Regions from separate parts of the Streptomyces lydicamycinicus genome, predicted to be linked through region 2. Evidence: riboswitches for the same ligand, from Rfam matches in the RefSeq annotation. Region 2 holds a riboswitch; the other holds the start of a gene.
What was found. A riboswitch is a leader RNA that binds a small molecule or an ion and turns the genes downstream of it on or off. The one in region 2 is predicted to bind cobalamin.

Region 1: it holds a riboswitch for cobalamin, as region 2 does, so the genes downstream of both, TU31_RS03150 (ribonucleoside-diphosphate reductase subunit alpha) here and nicT (Nickel transporter NicT) in region 2, are expected to answer to the same signal.

What each region holds. Positions count from the first base shown of each region.
Region 1 is NZ_BBNO01000001.1:728,631-735,782, forward strand. Features, by position in the region: gene TU31_RS03145 (ribonucleotide-diphosphate reductase subunit beta) at 1-516, opposite strand, end outside; gene TU31_RS03150 (ribonucleoside-diphosphate reductase subunit alpha) at 516-2,951, opposite strand; cobalamin riboswitch at 3,112-3,264, opposite strand; gene mctP (monocarboxylate uptake permease MctP) at 3,590-5,215, opposite strand; gene TU31_RS03165 (DUF3311 domain-containing protein) at 5,254-5,514, opposite strand; gene TU31_RS03170 (GntR family transcriptional regulator) at 5,722-6,480, opposite strand; gene TU31_RS03175 (extracellular solute-binding protein) at 6,726-7,152, shown strand, end outside.
Region 2 is NZ_BBNO01000004.1:204,457-211,608, reverse strand. Features, by position in the region: gene TU31_RS14170 (DoxX family protein) at 1-130, shown strand, start outside; gene TU31_RS14165 (VOC family protein) at 324-824, shown strand; partial or broken gene nicT (Nickel transporter NicT) at 1,036-2,194, opposite strand; cobalamin riboswitch at 2,205-2,451, opposite strand; gene TU31_RS14155 (alpha/beta fold hydrolase) at 2,558-3,406, opposite strand; gene TU31_RS14150 (MarR family winged helix-turn-helix transcriptional regulator) at 3,403-4,047, opposite strand; gene TU31_RS14145 (hypothetical protein) at 4,270-4,680, shown strand; gene TU31_RS14140 (nucleoside/nucleotide kinase family protein) at 4,643-5,299, opposite strand; gene TU31_RS39710 (hypothetical protein) at 5,298-5,546, shown strand; gene TU31_RS14130 (methyltransferase) at 5,562-6,755, opposite strand; gene TU31_RS14125 (GNAT family N-acetyltransferase) at 6,949-7,152, opposite strand, start outside.

The sequences.
Region 1 (7,152 bases), on a different contig from region 2:
CAGCCGGTCGATGCTCTCGACCGAGTCCATCCACTTGAAGCAGAACTCCGCCTTCTCACGGATGGAGGGGATGTTCTCCACCGCCGCGAAGGCCGCGGCGCGGTCGTCCGGGTCGGGCAGGTAGGTGTCCAGCAGCGTCAGATAGAACTGGACGTGCACGGCCTCCTCGAAGAGCTGACGGCTCAGGTACAGCCGCGCCTCGGGGGAGTTGATGTGCTTGTACAGCGTCAGCACGAGGTTGTTGGCGACGATCGAGTCGCCGGTCGCGAAGAACGCCACCAGCCGGCCGATCATGTGCTGCTCACCCGGCGACAGCTTGGCGAGGTCGGCGACGTCCGAGTGGAGGTCGACCTCCTCCACGGTCCAGGTGTTCTTGATGGCGTCCCGGTAGCGGTCGTAGAACTCCGGGTACCGCATCGGACGCAGGGTCAGCTCGAAGCCCGGGTCGAGGAGGTTCTTCTCACCGGTGGTGGCGGTGTGCGCTGCCGCGGCGTTGGTTTCAGGTGCGGTCGTCATTACTGGCAGGCCTCGCAGGACTCGGGGTTTTCCAGGGAGCAGGCGACCGCCTCGGGGTCGGTGGCCTGCTGCGGGACGGGGGCGGGGGCGGCGGCCGCGGTGCCGCGCGCCGACTGGGCGATCCGGGTCGCCGGCCGCGAACGCAGGTAGTACGTCGTCTTGATGCCGCGCTTCCAGGCGTAGGCGTACATCGAGCTGAGCTTGCCGATGGTCGGGGACGCCATGAACAGGTTCAGCGACTGGCTCTGGTCCAGGTACGGCGTACGGGCCGCGGCCATGTCGATCAGCGCGCGCTGCGGGATCTCCCAGGCGGTGCGGTACAGCGCCCGGACCTCCGCCGGGATCCACTCGACGTCCTGCACCGAGCCGTTGGCCTCGCGCAGCGCGTCCCGGGTCCGCGCGTCCCACAGCCCCAGCGCCTTGAGCTCCTCGATCAGATACGCGTTGACCTGGAGGAACTCACCGGACAGCGTCTCGCGCTTGAAGAGGTTGGAGACCTGCGGCTCGATGCACTCGTACACGCCCGCGATCGACGCGATGGTCGCGGTCGGCGCGATCGCCAGCAGCAGCGAGTTGCGCATACCGGTCGTGGCGATACGGGCGCGCAGCGCCGCCCAGCGGTCCGCCCAGCGGGGCTCGGCGTTCGGGTAGTGGTCCGGGTGCAGCACCCCGCGGGCGGTGCGGGTCGCGGACCACGCCGGGTGCGGGCCGTGCCGCTCGGCGAGGTCGGCGGACGCCTCGTAGGCGGCGAGCATGATCCGCTCGGAGATACGGGTCGACAGCTCCTGCGCCTCGGGCGAGTCGAAGGGCAGCCGCAGCCGGAAGAAGACGTCCTGGAGGCCCATCAGGCCCAGACCGACCGGGCGCCAGCGGGAGTTGGACGTCCCGGCCTGCTCGGTCGGGTAGAAGTTGATGTCCACCACGCGGTCGAGGAAGGTCACGGCCGTGCGGACGGTCGCGTCCAGCCGCTCCCAGTCCATCTCGCCGTGGTCACCCAGGTGCGCCGCGAGGTTGACCGAACCCAGGTTGCAGACCGCGGTCTCCCCGTCGTTCGTCACCTCCAGGATCTCCGTGCACAGGTTGGACGAGTGCACGACCTGGCCGGGCTCGGCGGTCTGGTTGGCGGTGCGGTTGGCGGCGTCCTTGAACGTCATCCAGCCATTGCCGGTCTGCGCCAGGGTGCGCATCATGCGGGAGTACAGCACCCGGGCGGGGATCTGCTTGAGCGCCCGGCCCTCGGCCTCCAGCTTCCGGTAGGCGGCGTCGAACTCGTCGCCCCACAGGTCCACCAGCTCCGGGGCGTCCGAGGGCGAGAACAGCGACCAGTCGGCGTCCGCCTCCACCCGGCGCATGAACTCGTCCGGGATCCAGTGCGCGATGTTCAGGTTGTGCGTACGGCGCGCCTCCTCACCGGTGTTGTCGCGCAGCTCCAGGAACTCCTCGATGTCCGCGTGCCAGGTCTCCAGGTAGACGCAGGCCGCGCCCTTGCGCCGGCCGCCCTGGTTCACGGCCGCGACCGAGGCGTCCAGGGTGCGCAGGAACGGCACGATGCCGTTGGAGTGCCCGTTGGTGCCGCGGATCAGCGAACCGCGGGCGCGGATGCGGGAGTACGACAGACCGATGCCGCCGGCGTGCTTGGAGAGCCGGGCGACCTGGTGGTAGCGGTCGTAGATCGAGTCCAGCTCGTCCAGCGGCGAGTCCAGCAGATAGCAGGACGACATCTGCGGGTGGCGGGTGCCGGAGTTGAAGAGGGTGGGGGAGGAGGGCAGGTAGGACAGCGAGCTGGTGAGCCGGTAGAGCTCGGCGACGTCGTCCAGCGCGCGGTCGCTGTGGTCCTCGGCGAGACCGCAGGCCACCCGCAGCAGGAAGTGCTGCGGGGTCTCGATGACCTGACGGGTGGTGGGGTGCCGCAGCAGGTAGCGCGAGTGCAGGGTGCGCAGCCCGAAGTACCCGAAGCGGTCGTCGGCCCCGTCGGCGAGCGCCCGGTCGACCAGCGCGTCCAGCCGGGCGGCGTGCGCCCGGACGAACTCCGCGGTCTCGTCGGCGATCAGCCCCTCGCGGTGGCCGACCTCGACGGAGGCGGAGAAGGCGACCGCCCCCTGTCCGGCCGCCTCCTCCGAGATCGCGAGGGTGAGCAGCCGCGCCGCGAGCTTGGAGTACTGCGGCTCGTCACCGATCAGACCGGCCGCGGCATCGGTGGCCAGCGACCGCAGTTCGGCCTCGTCGGAGCCGGCGTGCCGGCCGCGCAGGGCGGCGGCGGCCACCTTGCCGGGGTCGGTCGCGGTCAGGTCCTCGGTCAGCTGGGTCAGGGTGCGCAGCAGGGCGACACCCGGCCCGTCCTCGCCCGGTCCGCCGTCGGCGGTACCGGGAGGCGTGGCCACCACGGGCGGCACGACCTCGGCGTCTGACGCGGGCTCCGTTGGCGCGATGGTCACGCGATGCTCTCCCTCACTCGGCGGGGGCCGGGAGGGGCGGGCACGACGGGCGCACGCGAGCATGCGGCACCCCGAGACGGCAGGGGTGCGCGGGCACACCGCGCGGCGTCCACCGGCCCAACCCTCGGGGCCCGGACGTATCGACGACCGCACCCCTTGCGGTGCGGACGTACCGTCGGCAGGTCCTCGGACTACACGGGCACGCGCCCAGGGCCGGTATCCGCCCGGCCGAGCGCGCTCCTACACCGTTGCGGGACAGTTCCGGATTCCCACCGGATTCCCCTGCGGCGACAGCGAGGACGAGCATACATGTGGGGGTGGCCCCTCAAGTGCACCCCCACATCTAGTGTGTCGTGAGTGATCACACAGTGCCTGTCAGTGGCCTTGGCTATGGTCGGTGACAGTTCTTTGTTCCGTCCCGTGGAAGAAGGAGAAGGCCTCATGACCGCGCTCGCCGGCCGGCCGCACATCATGGAGACCGAGCATTTCGAAGAGGCCGCCCGGATACTCGCCCGCTTGGAAGAAGGCGCGCGGTTGGAACTCATCGACGGGAAGGTCAAGAACGGCGAACGCCAACGGGCCGCCGCGCCCCGGAGGGTACGCGACGGCCCGTTGCCGGAAGCCGGCCGACCGGTGGCTCAGTGGCCTGCCGGTGCCTTTTCCGTGGCCGGCGGCAGTTCCACGGCGACGCCCTCGTCGCCGGCGTCCGCCGTGTAGTCGGCGGGGCTGGTCTCGTCGATGCCCTCGGGGGCCTTGGCGGCCTTGAGGGCGAAGGTCAGGACGACGGTGACCACGACGTTCAGCACGAAGGCAGTCAGACCGATGTAGCCGATCTCACCGATGCCGGGGATCTCCGCGCTGGAGCCGCCGAAGTGCTTCTGGGTCGGGCTGGCGACGCCGTAGGCCGCGAGCGTGCCGTAGAGCATGCCGACCGCCCAGCCGGCCAGCAGCGCCCAGCGGTGGAACCAGCGGGTGAAGAGGCCGCCGACCAGGGACGGCATGGTCTGGAGGATCCAGATGCCGCCCAGCAGCTGGAAGTTGATCGCGACGGTCTTGTCCATGGTGAGGACGAAGACCAGCGCGCCGACCTTCACCAGCAGCGAGACCAGCTTGGCGACCTTGTGCTCCTGCTCGGGCGTGGCGCCCGGCTTGAGGAAGTCCTTGTAGACGTTGCGGGTGAAGAGGTTGGCCGCGGCGATCGACATGATGGCCGCGGGCACCAGCGCGCCGATGCCGATCGCGGCGAACGCCACACCGGAGAACCAGCTCGGGAACATGTCCTCGAACAGCTGCGGGATGGCCAGCTGCGGGTTGCCCTGGATGTCCGTGCCGGCCTTGATCGCCATGAAGCCGAGCAGCGCCAGCAGGCCCAGCATGAGGGAGTACAGCGGCAGGATGGTGGTGTTGCGGCGGATCACATTGCGGCTGCGCGAGGACAGCGTCGCGGTGATCGAGTGCGGGTACATGAAGAGCGCCAGCGCCGAGCCGAGCGCCAGGGTCGCGTACGCCCACTGGGCGTTGGGGCCGCTGACCAGCTCGCCACGCGGTTTGCCGGGCACGGCACCGGGCTGGGCCAGCGCCTTGCCGGCCGAGTCGAAGATCGCGTCAAAGCCGCCCAGCTTGATCGGGATGTAGATGATCGCCACCGCGATGACGAGGTAGATCAGCCCGTCCTTGACGAACGCGATCAGCGCCGGCGCCCGCAGCCCCGAGGAGTAGGTGTACGCGGCCAGCACGGCGAACGCGATCAGCAGCGGCAGGTCCTTGACGAACCAGTTGGTGTGCTCGCCGCCGCCGATGCCCATCACGTCCAGGACGGCCTGGATGCCGACCAGTTGGAGGGCGATGTACGGCATCGTGGCCAGGATGCCGGTGAGCGCCACGGCCAGTGACAGGCCCTTGGAGCCGAAGCGGCCGCGGACGAAGTCGGAGGTGGTGACGTAGCCGTGCTTGTGCGAGACCGACCACAGGCGGGGGAGGAAGGTGAAGATCAGCGGGTAGACCAGGATCGTGTACGGCACGGCGAAGAAGCCGGCCGCGCCCGCCGCGTAGATCGCCGCAGGGACGGCCACGAACGTGTACGCGGTGTAGAGGTCCCCGCCCAGCAGGAACCACGTCACCCAGGTGCCGAAGCTGCGGCCGCCCAGCCCCCACTCGTCGAGGTTGGCGGACTCCTCCGCCTTGCGCCAGCGGGCGGCCAGGAAGCCCATGACCGTCACGGCCAGGAAGAAGAAGACGAAGACGGCCAGGGCGACGCCGTTGATGCCCTGGGTCTGGGAGGCGGCGAGCGCGCTCGTGGGAGTCACTGGTCCGCACCGCCCTTGCGGGCGCGCTGCTCACGCTGCACGAGCTTGTAGGCGAGGGTGGTGAGCGCGGTCGAGATCAGCACCCACAGCATCTGGTACCAGTAGAAGAACGGGATCCCGATGATCGTCGGCTCGATCTTGGCGTACGAGCTCACCCACAGCATCGCCACGAACGGAGCGATCAGGCAGAGTCCGGCCACCACACGCGTGGGCGTGACGACCTGTCTGCGAACCGGTGATGCGGCTGACTGGGTCATGACCGTGGCTCCGTCCCCTGGCTGTCTCCTGTGCGATCGGCTGGAAATCTATGGCAGGGCAGTGGCACGCGTCACTAGCTGTCCGCATATCGGTATCAAGAATCCACCCGGCCGCGACCTGCGCCGCCGGCCCCAGGGGGCGGACCCGGCGGCGGCAGGGCAGGGGAAGGCCGGGCGGAGCGCTGTCCGCCCGGCGCGGGTCCTGGGTCAGTCCGTGGGGCGTTGCAGCCGGGCGACGAACTTGTAACGGTCGCCGCGGTAGACCGAGCGCACCCACTCCACCGGCTGCCCCTGCGCATCGAGCGAGTGCCGGGAGAGCATCAGCATCGGCAGTCCGACATCCGTGCCCAGCAGGCCGGCCTCGCGCGGGGTGGCGAGGGAGGTCTCGATGGTCTCCTCGGCCTCCGCCAGCCGGACGTCGTACACCTCGGCCAGCGCGGTGTAGAGGGAGGTGTACTTGACGAGGTTCCGGCGCAGCGCGGGGAAGCGCTTCGCCGACAGATGGGTGGTCTCGATGGCCATCGGCTCACCGCTGGCCAGCCGCAGCCGTTCGATGCGCAGCACCCGGCCGCCGGTGGCGATGTCCAGCAGGCCGGCGAGCCGGTCGTCCGCCGTGACATAGCCGATGTCCAGCAACTGGGAGGTCGGCTCCAGGCCCTGGGCCCGCATGTCCTCCGTATAGGAGGTCAGTTGCAGGGCCTGGGAAACCTTGGGCTTGGCGACAAAGGTGCCCTTGCCCTGGATGCGCTCCAGCCGGCCCTCGACCACCAGCTCCTGGAGGGCCTGACGCACCGTCGTGCGCGAGGTGTCGAACTCCGTGGCGAGGGTCCGTTCGGGCGGGACCGGGGTGCCGGGCGGCAGGGTCTCGGTGATTTCCAGCAAGTGCCGCTTGAGCCGGTAGTACTTGGGCACCCGTGCGGTCCGCGTGCCGCCGTTCTCGGCGCTGCTGCCCCCGTCCGTGTCCATGACCCGCCTCTCCGACTCCTGTCGTGCTGCCGTCACCGGCGCCTCCGTACGTAGCGGCTCACATCGTGGCACGGGTGGGATTCCCGCGCTCCCTTACAGGCCCCGGCCCGCCGGATGTCGGTCCGGTAACGGACCTGACAGCGACTCTTATACACCCTTGACACCCCTAAAGGTCTAGGCCAAGCTGCGGGGCACTGGTCTAAACCATTAAAGACCACACACCCGGCCTTTGGGGGGAGAGCGCAATGAAGCGTGGGCTCGTGGCGGCGACGGCGGTCGTGGGAATGCTGGTGGGTGTCACTGCCTGTGGGTCCGGCGGCGGCACGAAGACGGGCGCGGACGGCTTCAAGGGCCAGAAGCTGACCGTCTGGGTGATGAATGGTTCGAATCCGGCGCAGTGGACCGAGCAGGTCTCCGCGCAGTTCAAGAAGAAGACCGGCGCCACCGTCGAGTTCAAGGTCCAGCAGTGGAACGGCATTCAGCAGAAGCTGAGCACCGCCCTTTCCGAGGACACCCCGCCGGATGTCGTCGAAATCGGCAACACCCAGACCGCCGCCTATGCCAAGGCCGGTGCCCTGGCCGAACTCGGCGATCTGAAGAAGGAGATCGGCGCCGACTGGAACGAGGCCTTCAACAAGGCGTCGCTCGTCGACGGAAAGCAGTACGCCCTCC
Region 2 (7,152 bases):
GACCGGGCCCGGTCGCTACGCCGTCGACCGTCTGCTGCCGGGGCTGCGCTCCCCTCGGACGGTCCATGGCGTGATCGCACTCGTGCTGGGTGTGGTGCTGGCCGGCGGGGTGCTGCTGGTACGGAAGTGACGCCGGGGCGAGCCCCCGGAGATGGCCGCCTTGCCCCGCGCGTACCGGAGGTGTGCCGCGGGCGGGACGTCCGCCGACCGGATACCGGCCGGCAGGCCCTGGGCAAGGGCGGGGTGTGCGAGGTAGAGCAGAAGCAGGGGAGGGCGGCGGCGCCACGGCGGTGTCGCGGCCGGGAGATCGGAGACCAGGTTCCATGTCCGTACGACGTCTGAATCACGCGGTGCTCAACGTCCGCGATGTGGCACGGTCGGTGGCGTTCTACACCGAGGCCCTCGGGCTCACGGTGGATGTCGAGATACCGGGGCGGGCCGCGTTCCTCAGCGCTCCCGGCTCGCTCAACGATCACGATCTGGGGCTGTTCGCGGTGGCGCCGGACGCGCCGGGGCCCGAGGCCGGGCGGGTCGGGCTGTACCACCTGGCCTGGGAGGTCGGCACGCTCCGCGAACTCGTCGCGGCCCGCACGCGGCTCGTCGAGCGCGGTGCCCTGGTGGGATCGACCGATCACCTCGTCGCCAAGTCGCTGTACGCCAAGGACCCGGACGGCAACGAGTTCGAGGTCTTGTGGCGGGTCCCGCGGGAGGACTGGCCGGGCCCGGACCAGCCGGACCGGCTGCTGCCCCTCGATCTGGCCGCAGCCCTGGAGCAGTGGGGGCCGGACCGGGAGACGGGCGCCGCGGCGGGCTCGGCGACCTGAGGGCGCGGGGCCGGGCCGGGCAGGAGGGGCCGGGAGCAGCTCGGGCAGTTGAGGGCGCCGGATCGGTTCGGCCGCCCGTGGGCGCGGGCCCGGCCGGGGCCCCGAGGGTCGGGAGCAGCTCGGGCCCGGCCGGGCCCCGAAGGTCGGAAGCAGCTCGGGTACCCGGGAGGGCGAGGCCGGTGCGCGCGAGCAGGCACCGGGCCGCCGTTCCTCAGGTTCCCGGCGCGGCCTGCTCCGCCGTCTCGGCTCGCCCGGCCCGCTCCGCCCAGCGCTTCTCGACGCCGGCCAGTCGCCAGTAGGCCAGCGCCGCGGCCCACACCACCACGAACAGGCCGACGATGATGAAGCCGACATTGTCGAGGTCGAGGCCGGAAATCCAGCCGGTCAGCGCGTCGTTGAGGCCGAGCTTGTCGTGCAGCACGGTCACCAGCTCGATGGTGCCGATGAAGAAGGCGACGGCGATCGACAGACCGGTGATGGTGAGGTTGTAGTAGACCTTGCGCACCGGGTTGGCGAACGCCCACTGGTAGGCGAAGTTCATGAAGGTGCCGTCCAGGGTGTCGAACAGGCTCATCCCGGCGGCGAACAGCAGCGGCAGACACAGGACCGCGTACCAGGGCAGGCCCGCCGCCGCGCCGCTGCCCGCCATCACCATCAGGGTCACCTCGGTCGCGGTGTCGAAGCCGAGCCCGAAGAGGAAGCCGAGCGGGAACATCTGGCCCGGGCGGGAGATGGAGCGGGTGAACCGCCCCAGGAACCGGTTCATGAAGCCGCGTGCGTCGAGGCGCTGTTCCAGCTCGGCCTCGTCGTAGTGGCCGTCGCGCATCCCGCGGAAGACCCGCCAGATCCCGGCCAGCGCAATGAGGTTGAGGGCGGCGATGAGGTAGAGGAACGTGCCCGAGACCGTGGTGCCGATGGTGCCCAGGATCTGGTGCGTACGGGACTCGTCGTCGAGCAGCGTGCCGGCGAGCTGGGCGCCGCCGGCCACGAGGGCCGCCATCGCCACGACCACGCTGGAGTGGCCGAGGGCGAACCAGAAGCCGACCGACACCGGACGCTTGCCGTCGGCCATCAGCTTGCGGGTGGTGTTGTCGATCGCGGCGATGTGATCGGCGTCGAAGGCATGCCGCATACCGAGGGTGTACGCGGTGATGCCGAGCCCGACGCCGAAGACCTGGCTTCCGACGGAGTAGTGGTTCGGGACCACGAGCAGGAAGAGCACGCCGAAGGCCACGACATGCAGCCCGGCTATGACGGCCATCAGGCCCGCGGTACGGACGGTGTCCTGCCGGCGCCAGCGGAACGTGGCGGGGGCAGGGGAGTTCGGGGTATCGGTGGACAGGGCCATCCGGGCGGTCACGCTCCAGCACCTCGTGGATCAGTTCGTGAGATGCCGTGGCCGGTCTCCTGGCTTAGGGGTGCCACCCTGCTCCTTTACAGCTTGGGAGAGGGTGCCCGCTTCCGCCCCCGCCTTCCCGGCCGCGGGCTGCGGTCAGTGGCGCCGCGGGCGCGCCAGGCGCCCGCGGAAGGGGTGGAAACTCCCCGATCACAGTGGCGAGGGCCGCTCCGGACTGGGACCACAAGGTCCGTCACCGGCTTCCCGAACACCACGGCCTCGCCACTCTAGCCGCCGGCCCCGCGGCGCGAGGTGTGTGGGGGATTTCCGCCGACCGCGGGGCACGGCCCGCGGTGGACCGGTCACCGGGGGCGGTCGCGGGGCCGGTCGCAGTGGGTCAGTAGTCCAGCGACGAGAGGAAAGCGTGCAGTTCGTGGTCGAAGAGTGGAGTGTTCTCCAGGTTGACCATGTGGGCCGCACCCGGTATCCGGACTCTTCTGGCGCCCGGGACGGCCAGGGCTATCGCATGGGCGTTGGCGGAGATGTCCCGGCTGTCGAGGTCGCCGTCGAACACGACCGTCGGCACCCGGACCTCCCCGAGGCGGTCGGCGGCGCCGACTTCGAGGGGCATTCCGGCGCCCATTCCGTCGGCATGGACCTCCACATTGGCCGCGGCCGAGGCGCGCATCCGTTCGCGGAATCCCGGGTGCACCGCGGACGGCTCGCGATGCGGCCCGTCCACCCATATCCGCAGGAAGTGTTCGACATACCGCTCCGCGCCGTCCGGTGCGCCGATCGCGGCCACCTGTTCCTTGATGTGCGCCAGGACGAAGGGATCGGTGAAGGCCCGGCCGCTGATTCCCGGGGAGGCGAGCGCGAGGGCCGTCACCCGGCCGGGGTGGGCGAGGGCGGTGTCCAGCGCGACCCGCGCGCCGTGGGAAAGGCCGACGAGGACGGCGCTGGGGACATCGAGTGCGTCCAGCAGGGCACACAGGTCGTCGTGGTGGGCGAAGTCGCCGGTCACGGTGGAGGACAGGCCATGGCCACGGGCGTCGTAACGGATCGCGCGCAGGCCGGAGTTGACCAGCCAGGTGAACTGCTCGTCCCACATGTGCTGGTCGAGCATGCCGCCGTGCAGCAGCACCACCGCGGGGCCCGAGCCGGCCGTCTCGTAGAACAGCTCGCCCTCGTCGACCGGCACGAGGCCGTTGTCGATCTCGGACCAGGCGGTGATTCTCTGCGTCATTCTCCTGACCGTCCTTTGCGCATGAGAGGGGGCGGGGCGGGTCTGTCGTCGTGGCCTTCAGGCTTGCCGTTACTACGGTTACTGCCGTTACTGCCGTTACTGCCTTCACTGCCGCGACTGTCCCGACTGCCCCGACTGTCGGTTTCCTCCCGTTGAACGCGCGAGCCGTTCGCCAGGTGCCGGAATTCCTCGCCGAGTCGGTCGAGAACGTGCAGCGTGGTGCGGACGTCCTCGGCGGGCAGGTCGGCCAGCCGCTGGCGCAGCTCCGTGGCCTCGAACTGCTGGACCCCGCGTATCGCCGCCGTGCCTTCGGCCGTGAGCCGGATCAGGGACGAGCGGCGGTGGGCGGGATTCGGGGCCGTGACGACCAGGCCCAGCTCCGCGGCGTGGTTCACCCAGCGCTGCACCGGCTGGCGGTCGAGTCCCATCGAACGCGCCAACTGCGGGACGGTGCGGGGGCCTTCGGTGCGCAGGGCGTCCAGTAGCGCGTGTTCGCCGGCGGTCATACCCGTGTCCGCCAGCTCGCGCTCCACCGCGCGCACGACCGTGCGGTGCAGGGGCCACAGGCGACGGATGACGTCGTACAGCAGATCTTCCGTGGCTGCCGGCTCCCCGGCGGCCTCCCCCTCGGTACCCCTCACCGCAGCCCCCTCTTGCCCCTCGGGCATCCCCATGGGCATCCGCATTGACGTCCCCGCGTCGACATCTTCATCAACGCCCCCTCGTCCTCCTCAATGACACTCGTGATGTCATGATGACATCGATGGTGTCGTTTGAGAAGGGGGCTGCCGCGGAATGGAGTTGAGGGGGCGGATGGGTGGGATGAGGCTCCTGTGGTCGGGGCGAGGAAAGGTGGACGGCGGATGAAGGTCGGTCTGTTGCGTGCGGTCGGGGTCGCCACGGCGGTCTACGGGATGGCGGTGACCGCGGTGCCCGCTCTGCTGGCACGGCCCTCGGGGCTGGTCGATGAGGAGGGGCGGACCGGGCGGGCGACGCGCACCTCACTGCGTCCGCTGGCCTGGCGGGACGCGGTGAGCGGGCTGGCGCTGGCGGTGGCCCCGGAAGGCCCGGCACTGCGCACCGCCGCGTATGTGCGGATCGCCGCCGACTTCGGGGACGCCGTTCTGCTCGGTGCGACGCTGCCCGGCCGCGACCGGAAGCTGGCGGCGGTGGCGGTGTCCGTGGGGTGGGGTGCGCTGTCGGTGGCCGGGCTGCTCACCGGCGGGCGGCGGGAGGTTATGAGCCGGCCGGCGTCGGGGCCTCTTCAGGCGTGAAGGTGATGACGAGGTCGGCGCGGTCGCGAGTGGCCGCCACCACCCGGGCGTTGGCCTCGTCCGAGGAGTGGACGAACCGCTCGGCGTCGGCGCGCGGGCGCCCGAAGTGCTCATGGCGGTCGACCAGCCGCCGGATCCGCTCCGGGGTGTCCAGGTCCACGTACCAGACCTCGTCGAGCAGTGCGCGGACCCGCGACCAGGGGGCGGAGTCGAGGAGGAGGTAATTGCCCTCGGTCACGATGAGCGGGATGTGGGGCGCCACCGGGATGCTGCCGGCGACCGGCTCCTCGATGCGGCGGTCGAACGCCGGGGCGTAGACGGCGCTGTCCGGCTCCGGTGCGCGCAGACGCGCCAGCAGCGCCGCGTAACCGGCCGGATCGAAGGTGTCCGGCGCGCCCTTGCGGTCCGTACGGCCCAGGCGCCGCAACTCTGCCTCGGCGAGATGGAAGCCGTCCATGGGGACGAGCGCCGCCTGCCCGGCCAGCTCCGCCACGACATGGGCGGCGAGAGTGGACTTGCCGGCACCGGGCGGCCCGGTGATGCCGAGCAGCCGCCGCCGGGCGGGAGTCGCGGACTCGGCGAGCCGGCGGGCGCGGGAGAAGAGGTGCCGGGGATCCATGGTGCGTCCATCGTGCCCGATCGGCGGCGCGGTGGCCGGAAGCGCCCCGGAGCGGCGGCGCGACGCCGGGCCGGCCGCGTCGGCGACGGCGCTCCCCAATGACGGCCGGCTCGGGCCCCGCGGTGGTGCTGCTGCACGGGGGCACGGTGTCGTGATGATCGTGTGCGGGCAGGCGGCGGTGATCCGGCACGACGCGGGGGACTGGCGCCGCTATGTGCGCAATGCCTGTGCGGGACTGCGGGCCTGACCGTACGGCCGCAGGTCAGGGGGCGGAGGCGGTCCGGTCCGTGCGGCCCAGGCGCCACAAGGACGTGACCTCGGCGGCGCGGGCCACGTGCAGCGGGTCGGAGGTGTCCCGGGCACGCGGATGGCGCGGGGTGACGTCGAGCCGGCCCAGGACCGTGAGGCCGGCCTTGGCGAAGGCGTCGAGGAGTTCGGAGTGCGGACGCAGCCCGAGGTGCTCGGCCAGGTCGGAGAGGATCAGCCAGCCCTCGCCGCCCGGTGTCAGATGGTCCGCGAGGCCGTTCAGGAAGCCGTGCAGCATGCGGTTGCCCGGGTCGTACACCGCGTACTCCACGGGGGAGGTCGGTTTCGCGGGCACCCATGGGGGGTTGCAGACGACCAGGGGGGCGCGGCCGGCCGGGAAGAGATCGGCCTCGATGACCTCCACCTGCCCGGCGACACCCAGGCGTTCGGTGTTCTCGCGGGCGCAGGCCAGCGCCCGCGGGTCCTGGTCGGTGGCCACGATCCTGCGCACTCCGCGCCGGGCGAGCACCGAGGCCAGCACGCCGGTGCCGGTGCCGATGTCGAACGCCAGCTCCTCGGTGGGCAGCGGCGCCTCGGCCACCAGGTCGACGTATTCGCCGCGGGCCGGGGAGAAGACACCGTAGTGGGGGTGGATGCGGTCGCCGCCGAGCGCCGGGATCTCGACGCCCTTCTTGCGCCATTCGTTGGCGCCGATCAGGGCGAGGAGTTCACGCAGCGAGACGAGGGTGGTCGTCGGGGCCGTGCCCTCCGTGGTGCCGGACGCCTCCGCGTGGGCGGGCTCGCCGGGGCCGTACGCCCGGGTGCAGGCCTCGCGGACATCAGGGGCGCGGTGCAGTGGGATGGCGAAGGTCGCGTCGAGCGGGACCAGCAGCATGCCCAGGATGCGGGCACGGTGATTCTGCGCGGCCCGGTGCAGATGGAACGCCTGGGTGACATCGGCGGGCGGCGTCTTGCGGGGGCGCCGGTCGATCCGGCGGGCCATCGCCGTCAGCAGCTGACGGGCGTTGTGGAAGTCGCCGCGCCACAACAGCGCAGTGCCCTCACAGGCGAGCCGGTAGGCGTCGTCGGCCTTGGTCCGGTCGTCCGCGAGGACGATACGGCGCGGCGGCGGGGCGCCGTTCTCGGAGCGCCAACGGGCGGAGCGGGGCTGGTCGGCCTCGGTCCATTCGACGACCGGCGGGTGGTTCACCGAAGAGTGCCTCGTGTGTGTGGTGGGAGCCCTCCCAGGGGTGCCGCCCTCGGAGCGGCGCCGGTCCGGCGCCGGGGGAGCGCTGCGCTCGCAGGAGACGGTGGGCGGGGTGGTGGGACCGTTGACTTTACTCCGTATCGGGATCGCGCTCGGCCGCCCACCGGTCCTGGGGCGGGCGACGTCGGGACCGACGTCAGTCGATGCCGAAGGCCCGGGCGTAGCGCACCGTGCCGCGCGGGGGTGTGGAGCCGTCCAGGGACAGCGCCATGAAGGCCTCGTCCGGCCAGGGCTGCGGCGGCAGAATGCCGAACCTGGGGGTGGCCGGGACGAACCCGAAGCGCGGGTAATACGGCGGGTGACCCAGCACGATCGCGGTCCGCTCCCCGGCGGCCCGCGC